2 linked regions of the Natranaerobius thermophilus JW/NM-WN-LF genome follow. The main gene of each other region encodes a partner of the protein of the gene in region 2 in a complex. Links are inferred from orthologs where the notes say so. Each region holds a gene or a part of one and is shown on either strand. Other genes may lie near its edges.

The links.
Region 1: the proteins of secY (region 2) and secA are in contact, whole or in part, in a crystal structure (PDB 3DIN), measured with the Thermotoga maritima proteins. The link is inferred for Natranaerobius thermophilus JW/NM-WN-LF from one-to-one orthologs. Residues at the interface, in WP_004081795.1 of Thermotoga maritima: Glu108, Gly109, Glu110, Glu111, Ala236, Glu237, Arg238, Arg239, Ile240, Thr241, Ile242, Gln243, Tyr244, Ala245, Arg246, Arg247, Val248, Thr249, Gly250, Arg251, Arg252, Val253, Tyr254, Gly256, Ala257, Ser258, Thr259, Tyr260, Leu261, Pro262; in WP_004082002.1 of Thermotoga maritima: Glu261, Ala262, Arg263, Lys300, Ala301, Arg302, Thr303, Ile304, Ile305, Leu323, Tyr324, Asp325, Pro326, Val329, Ser330, Tyr333, Ile336, Lys340, Phe345, Val349, Glu363, Phe364, Tyr374, Ser375, Gly376, Gly377, Glu393, Ile395, Thr482, Ser483.

Annotation. Positions count from the first base shown.
Region 1 is NC_010718.1:2,349,266-2,359,008, forward strand. The notes cover bases 4,364-7,592. They hold secA (preprotein translocase subunit SecA), read right to left. Parts: upstream 7,225-7,592; coding sequence 4,564-7,224; downstream 4,364-4,563. Other genes in these bases: NTHER_RS11275 (hypothetical protein), read right to left, coding at 7,333-7,592. In the rest of the region: NTHER_RS11250 (transketolase family protein), read right to left, coding at 305-1,258; NTHER_RS11255 (transketolase), read right to left, coding at 1,258-2,112; NTHER_RS11260 (YitT family protein), read right to left, coding at 2,222-3,106; more of NTHER_RS11275, read right to left, coding at 7,593-8,217; NTHER_RS15965 (hypothetical protein), read right to left, coding at 8,452-9,743. UniProt on the Escherichia coli protein: Required for protein export, interacts with the SecYEG preprotein conducting channel.
Region 2 is NC_010718.1:221,937-231,311, reverse strand. What follows is about bases 216-3,076. They hold secY (preprotein translocase subunit SecY), read right to left. Parts: upstream 2,346-3,076; coding sequence 1,086-2,345; downstream 216-1,085. Other genes in these bases: rpsE (30S ribosomal protein S5), read right to left, coding at 3,012-3,076; rpmD (50S ribosomal protein L30), read right to left, coding at 2,808-2,999; rplO (50S ribosomal protein L15), read right to left, coding at 2,347-2,787; NTHER_RS01200 (adenylate kinase), read right to left, coding at 422-1,066; map (type I methionyl aminopeptidase), read right to left, coding at 216-425. Outside these bases: more of map, read right to left, coding at 1-215; more of rpsE, read right to left, coding at 3,077-3,518; rplR (50S ribosomal protein L18), read right to left, coding at 3,548-3,913; rplF (50S ribosomal protein L6), read right to left, coding at 3,942-4,478; rpsH (30S ribosomal protein S8), read right to left, coding at 4,507-4,905; NTHER_RS01160 (type Z 30S ribosomal protein S14), read right to left, coding at 4,932-5,117; rplE (50S ribosomal protein L5), read right to left, coding at 5,145-5,684; rplX (50S ribosomal protein L24), read right to left, coding at 5,713-6,036; rplN (50S ribosomal protein L14), read right to left, coding at 6,058-6,426; rpsQ (30S ribosomal protein S17), read right to left, coding at 6,462-6,719; rpmC (50S ribosomal protein L29), read right to left, coding at 6,749-6,946; rplP (50S ribosomal protein L16), read right to left, coding at 6,936-7,370; rpsC (30S ribosomal protein S3), read right to left, coding at 7,388-8,077; rplV (50S ribosomal protein L22), read right to left, coding at 8,082-8,423; rpsS (30S ribosomal protein S19), read right to left, coding at 8,453-8,737; rplB (50S ribosomal protein L2), read right to left, coding at 8,777-9,375. UniProt on the Escherichia coli protein: The central subunit of the protein translocation channel SecYEG. Consists of two halves formed by TMs 1-5 and 6-10.

The sequences.
Region 1 (9,743 bases), 2.1 Mb from region 2 along the record:
CAATCAATAATCCGACTCCGAGCCATAACATGGCACTGACCCCAGGAGGGGTAGCCGGTCAAACACCTGGTGGTAAGCTTCTATTTAGTAAATATAATCGCCCCAAGGATATCGCCACTATCACAACTGATACCCAAAAGACAATATTGCTGACAAGCTTTAAATTCATTTCCAACACCCTCTAGTAAGATTAGGCTGATAGTAAGATTAGGATGATTAGATTGATCAGGTTGAACAGGCCAGGCGATTAGAAACTAATCAATGAGCAATGATCAAGCCGATCAGTATCTAAAAACCTATTAACTTAGCTTTGCTTAAATTTAATCACGTTTTTGGACTGTTCCACAATATCTTGAGAAGTCAATCCGTATTTATCCATTAGATCTTCGGCTTTTCCGCTTTCACCAAAGGTATCGTTCACAGCTACTTTTCGCAGGGGAACAGGACACTTTTCAGTTAAGACAGATGCCACGGCCTCACCCAGGCCACCAAACATATTATGTTCTTCAGCAGTTACTACGGCTCCTGTTTTCTTGGCACTATCAATGATCAACTGTTTATCAATTGGCTTGACAGAGTACATATCCAGAACCTCTGCCGAAATCCCCTGTTCTTTCAGTTCCTCAGCAGCTTTATTAGCTCGTTCTACCATGTGACCACAGGCAACTATAGTGACATCTTCACCCTTTTTCAACAGCTTTCCTTGGCCAATGGTAAACTGTTCTCCTTCTTCGTAAATCACAGGTACTCCCGGTCTTCCCAATCTGATATAACAAGGGCCTTTAAAGCTGGCCGCTTCTTTCACCAAAGCTCTGGCAGAAGTAGCATCAGCAGGCACCATGACTTTCATATTGGGAAGAGCTCGCATCAAGGCCATATCTTCTAGCATTTGATGGGAAGCCCCGTCTTCTCCTACAGTTAAGCCACAATGGGTGGCGGCAATTTTTACATTTAATTTGGGATAACAGATGGAGTTTCGCACCTGATCATAAGCTCTACCAGTAGCAAATATAGCAAAGGTACTAGCAAACACCGTTTTACCTGTAGTAGCAAAACCAGCTGCAGTCCCCATGAGATCAGCTTCCGAAATTCCCACATTGAAAAATCGCTCTGGGAATTCCTTTTGAAAACCTGCAGTCTTAGTTGATTTAGACAGGTCGGCATCTAAAACCACTATATCTGAACGCTCTTGACCTAGTTCGATTAGCGTCTCACCATAGGCCTTTCTGGTAGGTATTTTTTCGCCGATATTTGCCATTACTCTTCCCCCCTTGTGCCTGCTAGGCCTTGTTCAAGTTCTTCTAATGCCTGCTCTAGTTCCTCGTCTCCTGGCGCCTTACCGTGCCAGTCAACTACATTTTCCATGTATGAAACTCCTTTGCCTTTAACAGTATCTGCCACGATCATTACAGGTTGATCTTTAACTCCCTTGGCTTCTTCGATAGCTGCATTAAACTTTTCCAGATCATGACCATCGGTCTCAATAACATACCAGCCAAAGGCTCGCCATTTATCGGAAACCGGGCCAGGATCCATAATGTCTTCAACTTTACCGTCGATTTGCAGGCCATTGTAATCCAAAATGCCAATCAAATTATCGATCTTGTAATGAGAAGCTGTCATGGCCGCTTCCCAAATTTGACCTTCCTGGATCTCACCATCACCCAAAATGCAGTAAACATTGTAGTCTCGACCGTCCATCTTGGCAGCCAGGGCCATACCATTAGCTGCTGACAGGCCTTGACCCAAAGATCCAGTTGTCATCTCGATACCCGGTGTACCTTTTCTATCGGGATGACCTTGCAGCCTGGAATTAATGTCTCTCAAGGTTTGTAATTCATCTAAGGGAAAGAAACCCTTTAAAGCCAATACAGAATAAAGGCCGGGCACTCCATGGCCCTTACTCAGTACCAATCTGTCTCTATCGGGATCTTCTCCGTTTTCAGGGTCTATATTCATATGCTTAAAATAAAGGGAAGATAATATATCAGCCATGGACAGGGAACCGCCCGGATGGCCTGATTCTGCTTTATTAAGCATCTTTAAAGTTTCTACCCTGATTTTATACGCCATTTCACTGAGATAACTTTTTTCTTTAGCCGTGATGGCCATATTTCTTTCACCTCCATGGTGTCGATGTTGGCACTAATGCCTAATTTTTCTTTATTTAGTTAGATTTATTCTCGATTCCTGCAAAAAGAAAATTAAATGCTTACAGTTCTTATAATTCTTCGGGATCCACCGCTTTAAACCCTTCTCCCATAACTTCGCTAGCATTTGTGACAATTAAAAATGCGTTTTCATCCTGGGAATAAACCAGATATTTCATCTTGGAAATTTCAGTTCTACTCACAACGGCGAACAATACTTCCCGGTCCTCACCGGTATAGCCACCCTTGGCTGTAATATTGGTGACACCGCGGCCCAACTGATGTAAAATTTCCTCAGAAATTTCCTTTGATTTATTGGAAATGATAAATGCGGCTTTTTCCTGTCCAAAACCTTGCTCTACCATATCGATAACTTTACTGGAAACAAATAAACTGACTAAGGCGTACAGGGCTATTTCGGCACCAAAGAAAATGGCTGAAGTCGCGATGATTACCATATCAAAGCCGACTATACCCTGACCCATGGTCAGACCGGTAAACTTTTGTAATAACTGGGCAGCCAAGGCCGTTCCACCGGTAGTTCCCCGGTTCCGGAAAACTATTCCGAGTCCCAGTCCAACTGTAAGACCACCGTAAATGGCCGACAAGAATATATCGCCTGTCACATCAGGAACGAAGGTGAAAGCTTCAATTAATACTGAAAACATTATTGCACCAAAAATGGTCCTGACCGTATATTTGACCCCCATTATTTTACCCTCTGCAATTAACAGAGGAATATTAAAGGCCAGTACAGTTAAACCTACGGGAATTCCCAGTACATATAACAGGACAATTCCCAAACCACTAACACCACCGGCAGCCAATTGATTGGGGATTAAAAAGGCATTCATACCCGCTGCTGCAATGGCACACCCGATGGCTATCCCGATAAAATCCAGGATAAGTTCCTTTAACTTCTTTTTGTGACTTTCTTTAAAAACTATCTTTTTCATAGCTACTCCTCCTTTCCTGATGTGAAGGCTTGTTTTGTGTCGAGCTCGTTATCGGTTACTGGGACATCCTGTCATTCATTCTTTGCTTCAGATATTCCTGGATAAAATGATCCAACTTTCCATCCAGGACGGCATCGGCATTGCCTTCTTCCAGGTTGGTTCTATGATCTTTTACCATGGTATAGGGGTGAAAAACATAAGATCTAATCTGGCTACCCCAGGCGATCTCTTTTTTATCCCCCCGCATGGCTTCTTGTTCCTGTCGGCGTTTTTCCTCTTCAATGGCTGCCAGCTTTGCCTTCAAAATCTTCATGGCAACTTCCCGGTTTTTATGCTGAGACCTTTCATTCTGACATTGAACCACAATTCCTGTAGGATGGTGGGTGATCCGAACGGCGGAATCCGTGGTATTAACATGCTGTCCTCCGGCTCCGCTGGCCCGGTATGTGTCAATCTTTAGGTCATCATCCTTGATGTCAATTTCTATATCATCATCAATTTCCGGTACCACATCCATCGATGCGAAAGAAGTATGTCTTCTACCGGAAGAATCAAAGGGTGACACCCTAACCAATCTGTGTACTCCGGCTTCTGATTTTAAGTAACCAAAGGCATACTTTCCTTTCACCATCATGGTTACTGATTTTACACCGGCTTCATCTCCCGGTAAAAAGTCCAGGGTCTCGTAATTAAAGCCCCGGTGCTCCATCCAGCGGATGTACATTCTGTGCAACATTTCCACCCAATCCTGGCTTTCAGTCCCACCGGCACCGGCATGTAAGCTAATGATAGCATTATTTTCATCATAGCGGTCTTTCAGCATATTTTTTAGCCTGATCTCTGATAACTGTTCTTCAAATTGAAACAAGGCCTGTTTTATTTCTTTCATATTAGTTCCATCTGTTTCGTCTTCTTCAGACAACTCAATCATGACAGAAACTTCATCCTTGAGTTCATCCAGTTCCTTTATCTCATCTAAATGTTCTTTAAGTTCCTGTCGTTCCTGGGTCACCTTTTTGGCCCGGTCTTGATCATCCCAAAAGCCGGGTTCAGTCATTTGCTTTTCAAGTTCTTTTAAGCGCTTCTCCATCCCATCCGGGTCAAAGTGAAGCCCTCATTTCGTTTAATTGTTCAGTTAGCTCTTGAAATCTGGTCTTTAATTCACCCATGTTTTGAATTCTTTTGTCACTGTTTTTGTCTTGCACAAAATCACTCCTAACTGATTTATGTTATTTTTACAATGTTGTTAATTGTAAAATTTCAATTTCATTTAAAAATGGCTCTAATTCTCCTATGGCTCTAATTCTCCAGTTCACTCGTACTCGTTAAGATGTACTGTCAAACCCGCATGATTCACCAAGGGCAAGGTCAAACCAGGCGATTAGGCAATTAAATAAAACATGCTGCAAGGCCCGAGTCAATATCGGACCAGACAGCATTGAATTAGAACTTAGAACTTAAGCCGGTTTGCCACAGCATTTCTTGTATTTTTTACCACTTCCGCAGGGGCACGGCTCATTTCGGCCGATCTTTTTACCCCGGCGAATGGGAGTTTTCTTGGGCTGTTCTTGAGATTCATTACCACTAGCTGTTCCTTCTGAGCCTCCACCTGAGGCCGTTTTTGCTCCACCACCTGCAGAACCAGCTGGATTTCCGTGGTCCTGGAAGGAACTTCTAGTAGCGCCTCCACCGCCTTGTTGGCCACTCACATTGGCAACTGATTGACGCTTAGGTGCCTCTTGTTCGTTGATCTTTACTCTGAGAATTAATCGAGTAACTTCTTCTTTAATAGAGGCAATCATATTCTGGAACATCTGATAACCTTCGTACTTATACTCAACCAGCGGGTTCTTCTGACCGTATGCCCGCAGGCCAATACCCTGTCGAAGCTGTTCCATGGCATCCAAGTGATCCATCCACTTGGAATCCACAACTCGCAGCAGGATAACCCGTTCTACCTCGCGCATGCGCTCTTCGCCAATTTCATCTTCTTTTTCCTGATAAGCTTCCTTGGCCAGATCCATAAGATATTCGCGCATGGCATCAATGGCTTCTTTGGGTTCTTTATCATTTGTAAGTTCTTTAAGTTCCTGGACACTGCCCTTTTCAGGAAGCAAGAAGCTCTTTCGCCCGAATTGCATCAAGGCATCTAAATCCCATTCCTCGGGATATATCTTCTCGGAAGCGTAACTTTCAATGGCTTCCTCAATTACATCTGAGATCATATCCATGATTTCGTCCCGCAGGTTATCACCTTGCAAGACCTGTCTTCTTTGTTCATAGATTACCTTACGCTGCTGATCCATAACATTATCGTATTCCAAGACATGTTTTCGGATACTGAAGTTTCTACCTTCTACCTTCTTCTGAGCATTTTCAATGGCACTGGAGACAAAGGAAGAGTCAATGGCCTGATCTTCTTCCATACCCAGCTTATCCATCATAGAATAAATATTGTCTGAACCAAATAATCGCATCAAATCGTCTTCTAAAGAGACGTAAAATCTACTGGCACCGGGATCACCCTGTCTTCCGGAACGACCTCGCAGCTGATTATCAATCCTTCTACTTTCGTGACGTTCGGTACCGATGACATAAAGGCCGCCCAGCTCTTTTACACCGGGTCCTAGGACAATATCGGTACCCCTACCAGCCATGTTAGTGGCAATGGTTACAGTGCCCTTTTGGCCGGCATTTTTGATAATTTCCGCCTCTTTTTCGTGATGCTTGGCATTCAGAACTTGATGAGAAACTCCGCGTTTTTTCAACATATGGGAAAGTTCCTCGGACTTTTCAATGGACACTGTACCCACTAGTACCGGCTGACCTCGGTTGTAACATTCTTCTATATCGTCGGCCACAGCTTGGAACTTGGCCTCTTCCGTCTTGTAAACTCGGTCAGGTAGGTCTTCTCTGATCATGGGTTCATTGGTGGGAACAATCACCACATCCATACCGTATATTTCCTGGAATTCCTCTTCTTCAGTAGCAGCTGTTCCGGTCATACCCGAGAGCTTGTTGTACAGCTTAAAGAAGTTCTGGAAAGTAATACTGGCAAGTGTCTGGTTTTCCTTTTCTATCTGCACACCTTCCTTGGCCTCAATGGCCTGGTGAAGGCCGTCACTGTATCGTCTACCTGGCATTTTTCGGCCTGTGAACTGGTCTACTATGACCACCTGGCCGTTTTCCACCACATAGTCATTATCCCTTTTCATCAAGGCGTGGGCCTTTAGGGCCTGGTTCAAGTGGTGAGACAGCTCTAGGTTGGTATCATCATATAGATTATCCACACCTAAAAAGCGTTCCGCCTTATCAACGCCATCTTCAGTGAGCATGACGCTATTGGCCTTTTCATCTACTGTATAATCTTCATCTTGCTTGAGAATTGGTACAAACTTGGCCATTTTGTAATACAGTTCCTTGGGTTTGTCGGAAGCTCCGGAAATGATCAATGGAGTTCTGGCTTCATCCACCAGGATACTGTCTACCTCGTCAATAATGGCAAAGTTTAGCTCTCTCTGGGTCAAATCCTTTTCGTAAAGAGCCATATTGTCCCTTAAGTAATCGAAACCGAATTCATTGTTTGTCCCAAAGACGATATCACAGGCATAAGATTCCCTGCGCTCCTGGGAATTCATACCGTGGACAATTAAACCTACTTCTAGTCCCAAAAAGTTATATACCTCACCCATCCATTCACTGTCACGCTGGGCCAGGTAATCGTTAACAGTAATGATATGCACACCTTTGCCCGTTAAGGCATTTAAATAGGCAGGCATTGTGGCAACCAGGGTTTTACCTTCACCGGTTTTCATTTCGGCAATCCTTCCCTGGTGTAGAACAACTCCACCCAAAACCTGAACATCGAAATGGCGCATTCCCAGGACTCTGTTACTGGCCTCTCTTACCACGGCAAAGGCCTCGGGTAACAAGTCCTCCAAGGTCTCCCCCTGTTCAAGGCGATTTTTGAATTCTGGAGTCTTATTTTTTAGTTCATTATCTGAAAGAGCCTGGATTTCAGGCTCTAGTTCGTTTACCCTGTCTACATATTTTTGCAATTTTTTTAATTCCCTGTCATTGGGATCTCCAATAATCTTATATATTAAATTCTTTACCAATTAACATCCCTCCTTAAGCTCATGGACAATTTTATCACTTAATAGTAAGGATTACAAGCTAGTCCTGGGGAATTTCCAAGGAGTTTACAATATCTTTAACTCTTGATTTTATTCATCGGGTTCTTGGGATGCGTCAGCTATATCGCGATAATAATGATATAAAGTGAGTAATAGTACAGTCAACACTCCAGTGCTGATTAGAGGTATCACTATATATGAAATTACCGGTAGAGAATCTATTGTCAAGTTAATTCCCATGGTTACAAGCCCTATGAGAAAGAAAGTACAGACATACCAGATTAGTTGATTTTTTACGTTTCCTATATAGCTAAGAGCAGATAAAATCACTTCTATTATCGATTCTTCCCGTTCGTGTTCTAAAATTTCAAATTCTACAAAGATAAAATTAAAAGATATTAAAATCAAAACTACATTTAATACAAGACTAGAAATCAAAGCAGTCCTTCCAAATATTAAGCCCAAAATATAACCGGCTGTACCAAAGACCAATCCGGCAGCCAAAAATACTGCACCTAAAATCAAAAACACAAAGAGAAACTTGAGAAAGTACCTGCCACCGTAACTCAAAAAAGTATCCAGTTCAAGTTTATCTTCACAAAGGCCCTGATCTTTTCTGACAGCAGTCCGGATCAAGCCAAGATAGGCCGGTGCCAAAAATGTGGTTATAGCCCCAGCAACCAAAAATGGGATCAACCCTATTTGAGTAGCATCAGCAGGGATATAATTTTCACCTGAATGAGGCAAGCCGATAGGCGGTGATCCAGGAAACATATAAGGCATTACCTGTTCCATGATATAGCCAAAGTCCATATCGGCATAATCAATATAAAAATTACCTTGATTAAGCAGTAAGGGTAAGGTCAATATATAAAAGAAAATCATCAATCCTAGGGCAAAGTACAACAGTTTAGGATGATTCCTAATGGTCCCCAGGGCTTTAAGAATATTTTCGTGAATAGATGCAATGGGCATTGTATTGTCACACCTCCAATTATGCAATCAATCATAAAATGTACAGGCAATAAATTAATTTTATCATTTTAAAACTTTTGTGACTACTTATTTCTGCTTGAAAGTTTGACTCTAATTCTCCTGTTCACTCGTTAAGCTTACTGAGATGTATTGACTAACCCGCATAATCCGTTCAATTGAAAATTTTACAGTATCAATAACGAAAGGTAACACCCTTGCATTGCAATAAAGAATTTATGATCTATAAATCAAGCTAGTAAGAGCGTAAATACCACCAGACACCAGAGAATGCCCTCCCATTAGCAAAGGCATTGAAGACTGATAACCACATTTGGTAAACTCTTTGATGACCGGATCCTGAACATACTCATATAAAAACAGATCTGAATAAAACCGGTCCAAATCTGCACCTTGTTGATCAGGCAGCCCCCTTTTCATGTGATAAAACATAACCCTGGTATCTATAAGGGCGGCTTCTCCCACTTTTTCCAGATAGGAAAATAGGCCCTGGGGACCGAGGTCTTCTAGTAAATTTCCCATAAAAGAACTGACCTTTCTCTCCTGGATTCGCTTAAGGGCCTTCATGCCTCGCTCCTCGGAAAATATGCGCAGACGCACCCGCAGATGTTCATTAATGTATGAAATTATATTGCCAGATACCCTGCCTGCCAGAATGAGTTCCCGATAATCAGTAGCCGCTATCCTAGACACTTCTTCGAGCTTGTTTTGAAGTCTGGCAAATAAGTGACCGTATTCTTCCATGAGCCAACTCGGTTTTCCGGTCAGTTGATAATACAAGAGTAGATCTACAGGTGTATCTATATCAAAGAGGGGAGCTGTAGATTTATCCATAAGCTTTTGAGGTAGGCCGGCCTGATATCTGAGATTATTTGACAGTTCGTTGTCTGAAGCAAATTGGGGAATCTCATTGACAAGACGGGCAGGATGAAACAAAATCAGGTCTCCGGACTGGGGATTATTAGTGATCATAAAATCATCCCGGTCTTGCAGTTCTCGGATGTAGCGTCCAAGCTCCCAGGTTTCCATCAAGGGAAGGGCCGTGCCGCCAGAAACTAAAACTCGGTCGAGCTCGTAGTCAGTTACAAGCTTTTGTAGGGTTTTTCCTAGATGAAAGCTCCCTTCCTGTTCGGAATTGATGATTTCGAGTTGGGTTTGGGGTTGCGCTGACTGAATTAGTTGTGTTGTCCGGCAGTGTTGCGCTGACCGAGCTGATTGATCTCTTTGATCCCTCTGTGACTGAGCCTGCTGTGACTGTGACTGTGACTGTGACTGATGTGACTGCTGCTGTTTTGATTGTTGCAGCTGCTTCGAGTGTTGCTGCTTCGAATGTTGCGGCGGCTCAGGTTGTTGCGGCTGCCTAGGGTGTTGCTGCTGCCTAGGGTGTTGCGGCTGTTGCTGTGGCAGCTTCTGCAGCTTTTCTAAATCTTCCCGTAATTTCTTATGATCCTTAACACTGGTAACAGCAAACACCTTGTCTATTTCAGGTATTTGTAGAAGCTTTTTTA
Region 2 (9,375 bases):
CTATTGCCAGGAACCGCCTGCTCAATACCCTTAAACAGTGATTGCTCTGTTACGTCTATGAGCTCTTCTAGTTGACCATCGACGGCTCCCACTTTGTAAGTTTTTGCTGCATCACCATGATAACCTTTATAATTAGCACCAATATCTATACTGATGATATCTCCTTCCTGCAATTTTTTAATGGCAGGAATTCCGTGCACAACTTCATGATTTATTGAAGCACATATGCTCGCCGGAAACCCGTGGTAGCCTTTAAAAGAGGGATGAGCATTTTGCCTTTTTATATAGTCTTCCGCTATTTTATCCAATTCTACAGTGGTTATGCCTGGAGTAATTGCTTCAGCAACTTTTTGATGGGTTTCTGCTACGATTCTTCCTGCTACTCTCATCAATTCTAGCTCTTGGTTACTTTTTTTAATAATCATTGTTTTGCTTGCACTGCCTTTAGTATATCGCGGAAGACCTCTTCAGGCGACTTAGTACCGTCAATTTTCTTTAAAATCCCTCGATCCTGGTAATACTCCACCAGGGGTTGGGTATTTTCTAAATAAACTTCCAGTCGCTCTTTTGCCGTTTCCTCATTATCGTCGTCTCTCTGATATAGTTCGCCTTCGTCCTCATCACAGACTCCCCGAACTTGAGGAGGATTAAACTTAATATGATAACTTTTACCGCATTTTCTACAAATCCTACGACCTGAAAGTCTATCTATCAATTCATCCTTTGATACATCGATATATACTGCCGCTGTCAAGGGGTTGTCACTCAACACTTTATCAAGGGCTTCAGCCTGAGTCACTGTACGAGGGAAACCATCTAATATAAAACCTTCATGACAATCCGGCTTTTTTAATCTTTCTTCAACAATTCCTATTACAACATCGTCAGGAACCAACTGTCCAGCATCCATGTAAGATTTAGCTTCTTTGCCAAGTTCAGTTCCTTCGGATACAGCTTTTCGAAAAATGTCACCTGTTGCAATGTGTGGTACATCCAATTCTTTTGATAGTTTTTCAGCTTGTGTTCCTTTTCCTGCTCCTGGAGGTCCCATTAAAATTATGCGCATTTCTTACCCCCCTAAAATATCACTTCTTCATAAAGCCTTGATAGTGTCTCATCAACATCTGGCTCTCGATTTGCTTCATTGTCTCCAAAGCCACACCTACCATAATGATCAATGCCGTTCCACCAAACATAATGTTCATCTCTACTACACCATCGAGTAATATTGGTAAGATAACAATACCCGCCAGGGCAAAAGCTCCGGCAAGAGTAATTCTATCCATGATTTTACTTAAATATTTGGCTGTGGGTTTACCAGGTCTGATACCGGGTATAAAACCACCGTATTTTTTCATATTGTCTGCCATATCTTGAGGGTTAAACTGGATTGCTGTATAGAAGTAGGTGAAGAAAACTATTAAAACAACATACAGAACTGTATTCAGTGGTGTTCCAAATCCTATCGCATTTGCTATACTAACAGCAATGGGGTGTTGTATGAATTGCGCTATAGTTTCCGGAAACATCAGAATTGATGATGCAAAGATTACCGGGATTACCCCTGCTTGATTTACTTTTAATGGAATGTGAGTTGACTGACCACCGTACATCTTTCGACCTACAACTCTTTTAGCATATTGTACTGGAATCTGTCTACGACCTTCCTGTAAGGCTACAACTCCTACAATTACACTCAAGAGTATAGCTAGTAATACTAGCACCAGTAAAATATTAATTTCTCCCACTCTTACCATTTCGTACATTGTAGTAATAACCTGAGGTATCCGGGATACTATTCCAGCAAATATAATGATGGAAATTCCATTTCCAATACCTCTATCATTAATCTGTTCACCAAGCCACATAAGAAAAGCAGTTCCTGCCGTAAGAGACAGAATTATTACCATATAAGATGTAAAGCTCGGGTCTACTACTGCAGGCCTTAATAGACCTAAAGTCATACCTATGGCCTGCAGAAAAGCAATTATTACTGTCCCGTAACGAGTATACTGGGCTAACTTTTTCTTTCCTTCTTGACCTTCTTTGGACCATTGCTCAAATTTTGGAACAACTACAGTTAACAGTTGCATGATAATTGAAGCATTGATGTATGGGGTAATACTCATGGCAAATATTGACAACTGGCTCAAGGCTCCACCAGCTATTACATTTAAAAACCCGAATAAATCTTGCCCTTCAAACAGCTGTTGAATTTGTGTAGCATCTATTCCAGGAACCGGTACGTGAGCACCTAATCTAAAAACAAACAACATAGCCAAGGTGAAAATCAACTTTTGTCTCAGGTCCTTAATGCGCCATGCATTAACGAGAGTACCAAGCACCCTAAATCACCTCTACCTTTCCACCGGCTTCCTCAATTTTTTCTTTTGCTTGTTTAGAAAATTTATGGGCCTTTACTGTTATTTTTTTGTCAATCTCACCTTTGCCTAGAACTTTTATTCCGTCTTTAACACCTTTAATTACTTTACTTTCTAGTAAAACTTCAGGAGTTATTTCGGTTCCTTCTTCAAAATCATTAAGAGTTTCTACATTAACGATGGCATATTCTTTTTTGAAGGCATTAGTAAAACCTCTTTTAGGCAGTCGCTCTTGTAAAGGCATTTGACCACCTTCAAAACCTGGACGAACTCCACCACCGGTTCTTGCATTTTGACCTTTATGGCCCCGGCCTGCCGTTTTTCCCAGACCGGAACTCATCCCACGTCCTTTTCTCTTTCGTGACTTTTTATAGTTAGTTTTAGGTCTTAATTCATGCAATCTCAACTGTTCCCACCTCCTTAAAACTAAGCTTCCAATTCCTCGACTTCAACAAGGTTGCTAACTTTATCAATCATACCTCGAATTTCTGGAGTATCATTTTTTATAACGGAGTGACTCCGTTTTTTAAGTCCTAGTGCTTTAATAGTCCTTATCTTTCCATCTGAAACTCCGATTAAACCGCGTTTCAGAGTTACTTTTAATTTTTTATCAGCCATTCCAAATCCCTCCTAACCCTGTAGGTCTTTAACAGATATACCGCGTAGTCTGGCCACTTGTTCTGCAGTTTTTAATTGGTTTAAACCTGCAATAGTTGCATTTACCATACTTTTGGCATTATTGGAGCCTAAGGACTTGGTTAAAATGTCTCTGATTCCAGCCTGTTCTAAGACGGCACGAACGGGTCCACCTGCAATAACTCCTGTACCTTCATAAGCAGGCTTTAATAGGACCTGGCCACCTCCATCTCGACCAACAATTTCGTGTGGTATAGTAGTTCCTACCATTGGCACTTTGATGAGGTTTTTCTTAGCATCTTCAATACCTTTTCTAATAGCTTCAGGTACTTCGACGGCCTTACCGTTTCCGGCTCCAACATAGCCATTTTCATCCCCAACGACTACTAGGGCACTGAAACTAAAACGGCGACCACCTTTAACAACTTTAGTAACACGATTTATTTCTACTACTTTTTCACTTAAATCAAGTTTGTTTGGGTCAAAGTCTTTTCTGCGCAAAACCTTTTCCCTCCTTCTCGTCGATTATCTTAAAAGTTCAGTCCTTCTTCACGTGCTGCTTCCGCCAAGGCTTTCACCCTGCCGTGATATAAATATCCACCTCTGTCAAATATCACATCTTCTATTCCTTTATCTTTAGATCTCTTTGCAATCAACCTGCCTACAGCAGCGCTAGCTTCTTGGTTGTTCTTGCCCTGATAGTCATCTTTAATTTCTGGATCCAGGGTAGAAGCATGCACTAAAGTATGCCCTCTATTATCATCTATCACTTGAGCGTGAATGTTTTTGGCACTTCGATAAACATTTAGTCTAGGCCTTTCAGAAGTGCCATATATTTTTTTTCTTACCCGTCGATGACGTTTTTTACGTGCTTGTTTTCTATCAAAACGCGGCATACAACTTCACTCCTTTCTCACTTAAGACCTATTTGCCAGTTTTACCGACCTTACGAATAATTTGTTCCTCTGCGTATTTAATACCTTTACCTTTATAAGGTTCAGGTTTGCGTACAGCTCTAATTCTTGCAGCCACCTGTCCAACAACTTCTTTATCAGTACCTTTTACAATAATTTGGTTGTTTTTGGGTACTTCAATCTCCACACCTTCAGGTGGTTCTATTGTAACAGGGTGTGAGTAACCTACATTTAATACAAGGTTTTTCCCTTGCATCTGCGCTCGATAACCAACCCCGACTATTTCCAAATGTCTTTCAAAGCCATTGGTTACACCTTCAACCATATTGGCAATTAAACTTCTGGATAGACCATGAAGGGATTTATGATGGTTACTGTCCGTTGGCCTTTTGACTAACAATTGTCCTTCCTCTTCTTCTAGGATAATTGACTGGTCAACAACTTGGCTCAACTCACCCTTGGGCCCTTTTACTGTAACTTCATTATTGTTTATACTGATATCAACGCTATCAGGTATTTCTATAGGCTTTTTACCAATCCGGGACATTCCTTACACCTCCATTTCCACCTTGTTCTTACCAGATATAACAAAGTATTTCGCCACCGATACCTTGATCTCTGGCCTCTCTATCTGTTAAGAGGCCACTAGACGTAGATACTACGGCAATTCCCAGACCACCTAGGACTCTTGGGATTTCATCTTTTTTGGCATATACTCTTAAGCCCGGTTTACTAATTCTTTTTAAACCACTGATCACCTGTTCGTCATTATCGCTATACTTAAGCTCAATTCTTAAAATCCCCTGTTTGTTGTCATCTATATATTCAAAGTCGTTAATATAACCTTCTCTTTTCAAAATATCAACAAGTTCTCTTTTTAATTTCGAAGCCGGTATCTCAACTTGTTTGTGATACACGGATTGGGCATTCCTGATGCGAGTTAACATATCTGCAATAGGATCTGTCATTGTCATCGTTTCGACCTCCTTCCTTCCTCGTTTTACCAACTAGCCTTTCTTACACCTGGCAATTTGCCTTCATGAGCCAGTTCTCTAAAGCATATTCTACACATGCCAAATTTCCTCAAGTAAGCATGAGAACGACCACAAATTTTGCATCTATTGTAAGCTCGTGTTTTAAATTTAGGCCGCTTTTTAGCTTTCGCTATTAAAGACTTTCTAGCCATCAGTCACCCTCCTTTGTCAGTTTCAATTTAACCGCTAAAAGGCATGCCAAGTCGTTCTAACAGTTTTTTGGCTTCTTCGTCAGTTTCAGCGGTTGTAGCAATGATGATGTCCATACCCTGAACTCTTTCGATATCGTCATACTCTAGTTCAGGAAACACCATTTGCTCTTTTAATCCGAGAGAGTAGTTCCCTCGTCCGTCAAAAGCTTTGGGTGAAACACCTTTAAAGTCTCTAACACGAGGTAATGCTACATTAATAAGTTTATCCAAGAAGTGATACATGCGCTCACCTCTAAGAGTTACCTTACAACCTACTGGCATACCTTGTCGTACTTTGAAGTTTGCGATAGATCTTTTAGCTTTAGTAACAACGGGCTTTTGCCCGGTAACTTGTTCAAGGTTTTCAACAGCGTTGTCAAGAATTTTAGGGTTATCTTTAGCATCTCCAATTCCCATATTAACAACTACTTTTTCTAGTTTGGGAACCTCCATGATATTTTTATAACCCATTTCATCTTTTAATTTGGGTTTTACTTCTCCACGGTAATGTTCTAATAAACGCGCCAATTATCTCGCCCTCCTTTCCATAAACCTGTTACAGTTCCACACCGCATTTCTTACAAATTCTACTTTTATTACCTTTATCATCGATTTTCGCACCTGTTCTTACAGGTTTTTGACATTTAGAACAATAAACCATCACTTTATCTGCGTAAACAGGGCCCTCCTGCTCAACAATTCCACCTTGAGGATTTTCCTGTGTTGCTCTGGTGTGTTTATTAATCATGTTCACACCTTCTACCAAAACTTTTTGTTCAGATGGGAAAGTTCGAAGAACTTTTCCTCTTTTACCTTTATCTTTTCCAGAAATAACAACTACAGTATCTCCTGATTTAACATGCAGTTTTTGTTGTGGCATTCTAGGTCACACCTCCTTCGTCTACAGTACTTCAGGAGCCAGTGAAATAATCTTCATATATTTCTTCTCTCTCAATTCACGTGTAACGGGTCCGAATATTCTTGTACCACGAGGATCTTTATTTTCATCAATTATAACACAAGCATTTTCATCGAACCTGATATATGAACCATCAGGTCTTTTGATTCCCCGTTTTGTTCGAACTATTACAGCCCTGACAACCTGACCTCTTTTAACAACCCCTCCTGGCGTTGCTTCTTTGATAGTTCCTACTATAACATCGCCAACATTGGCGTATTGCTTTTGGCCTGCCCCAATAACTTTTATGCATTGGATCTCGCGTGCTCCAGTGTTATCGGCTACTCGAAGGGTAGATTCTGTTTGGATCATCTAATTAGGCCTCCTTTCTCCGCGCAATATTCATTTTACAATTTAGTTCTTTCGATAATATCAACTATTCTCCAACGTTTATCTTTGGATGTAGGACGAGTTTCCATAATTTTAACTACATCACCTTCACGAGTTTCATTTGCTTCATCATGGGCTTTAAATTTTTTAGCCTGTTTGACAGTTTTTTCGTAAAGAGGATGTTTAGTTCTGCCTTCTACAAGTACTACTCTGGTTTTATCCATTTTGTCACTTACCACTCGTCCTGTTCTTACTTTTCTATTACTTCGTTCCATAAGGATAATCCCTCCTCTCGTGACCACTGTTAGCTAATATTCAATTCCCGTTCTCTCAATATAGTTTTGACGCGGGCAATGTCTTTCCTAACCTGTTTTAGACGCATAGGATTTTCGATCTGTCCTGTAGCCACTTGAAACCTAAGATTAAATAGTTCTTCTTTCAGTTCATCTAGCTTGGCTTCTAATTCACGATTAGTCATTTCTCTTATTTCTTTAGCTTTCATTGGCGTCACCACCCATCTCTTCACGTTCTACAAATTTAGTTTTAATAGGAAGTTTATGGGAGGCCAGTCTCATCGCTTCTCTGGCTGTTTCCTTAGGTACTCCAGCAACTTCAAATAAAATCCGTCCTGGTTTAACTACAGCTGCCCAGAACTCTGGAGAACCTTTTCCGCCACCCATTCTTGTTTCTGCAGGTTTTTGGGTAACGGGCTTATCTGGAAAAATCTTAACCCATACTTTTCCACCACGTTTTATATACCTAGTCAAGGCAATTCTAGCGGCCTCAATTTGTCGACTGTTAATCCAAGCTGGCTCTAGGGCCTGAAGGCCAAATTCACCAAAAGCTATCTCTTTACCGCCCTTTGCCTTGCCCTTCATACGTCCTCTCATTTGGCGCCGGAATTTTGTCCTTTTGGGCATTAACATAGTTACCTGCCTCCTTTTTACTCACTCTTTTCCTCACTTTTTTCTTTATTCTCTTCTTTGGTTTCCTCATTTTCATCAACTTCTGGTAGTACTTCACCTTTGTTAATCCAGCACTTAACCCCAATCTGTCCATAGGCAGTATTAGCTTCAACCATGCCGTAATCAATGTCAGCTCTTAGCGTTTGTAGGGGCACATTACCTTCTGTATACCATTCAGTCCGACTCATTTCTGCCCCTCCAAGTCGACCACTACACATTACTTTGATTCCTTTAGCTCCTTGTCGCATTGCTCTGCCAACAGCCTGCTTCATCGCCCTTCTAAAGGCTACACGCCTTTCTAATGCAATAGCGATACTTTTAGCAGCTAGATGTGCGTCCAACTCTGGTGTTTTAACTTCCATTACGTTAATGTGAACCTTTTTACCTGTTAAGTTTTCAATATCAGATCTTAACTTCTCTACACCACTACCGCCTTTACCGATTACCATTCCCGGCTTGGCTGTATGAAGTGTAACTTTAATTCTATTAGCAGCACGATCTATTTGAATGGCACTAACATCGGCATTGAATAATTTGTTTTCAATGTATTCTCTGATTTTTATATCTTCATGAACAAGTTCTGTATAATTCTTATCTGCATACCAGTTTGATTGCCAATCTTTTATAACTCCAATTCTTAAACCAATAGGATTGATTTTTTGACCCAAGTTTTTATCCCTCCTTTTGTTCTTTTACAACTACAGTCAAATGACTCGTTTTTTTATTTATAGGAGTAGCTCTCCCCATAGCTCTTGGACGAAACCTTTTTAAGGTAGGTCCCTCATCAACGTAACATTCCGAAATATACAAGCTGTCAGGATTCATTTCAAAGTTGTTTTCTGCATTTGCTTGAGCTGATTTAACTACTTTCTCAATAGGTTTAGTAGCGCCTTTCGGCGTCAACTGTAAAATCCCTAATGCTTCTTCTATATTTTTCCCCCTGATCATATCTATAACTTCACGGGCCTTGCGGGGGGATATTCTCACATACCTGGCGGTTGCTTTAGCTTCCATATGAACGTAACCTCCCTTCTTCCCTTAATTTACTTCAACGAGGTAGAACGCTCCGTATGATCTCCGTGACCTCTGAAAGTCCTAGTTGGAGCGAATTCACCTAATTTATGGCCAACCATATCCTCTGTAATAAAAACTGGCACGTGTTTTCTACCATCGTGTACAGCAATGGTATGGCCAATCATATCTGGCAAGATAGTTGATCTTCTGGACCAGGTCTTGATAACTTGTTTTTTATTACTTTTATTCATCTCTTTAACTTTTTTAAGCAAGTGATCGTCCACAAAAGGCCCTTTTTTAATTGATCTAGGCACTGAAAACTACCTCCTTTCAAGAGAATCTCGACTCAGTACTTACTGATTTCTTTTTTTCACTATATATTTATCTGATTTCTTGGCTTTTCGCCTGGTTTTATATCCAGCTGATTTTTGGCCCCAAGGAGTATATTGAGTTTTTCTACCAACAAAGGCTTTACCTTCACCACCACCATGGGGGTGATCCACCGCGTTCATGGCAACTCCTCTAACAGAAGGTCTTTTTCCTTGCCAACGTGCTCTACCAGCTTTGCCCAAGTCTATATTCTCATGTTCAACATTGCCCACCTGTCCTACGGTAGCACGGCAATCTAAGTGAATCATTCTCACTTCTTCGGAAGGTAGTTTGACGTGAGCATATTTGCCTTCTTTAGCTACGATCTGACAGTAAGTACCCGCAGATCTTGCAAGTTGTCCACCTTTTTCAGGTTTAAGCTCTACATTGTGTACTATTGTACCAACTGGAATATTTCTAATAGGTAAAGCATTTCCTGGTCTTATTTCAGCTTTAGAACCGCTTTCAATTTTGTCTCCTGGTTTGATACCAAGTGGTGCAAGGATATATCTCTTTTCTCCATCGACATAGTTTAATAAAGCTATATATGCAGTTCTGTTTGGATCGTATTCAATTGATGCCA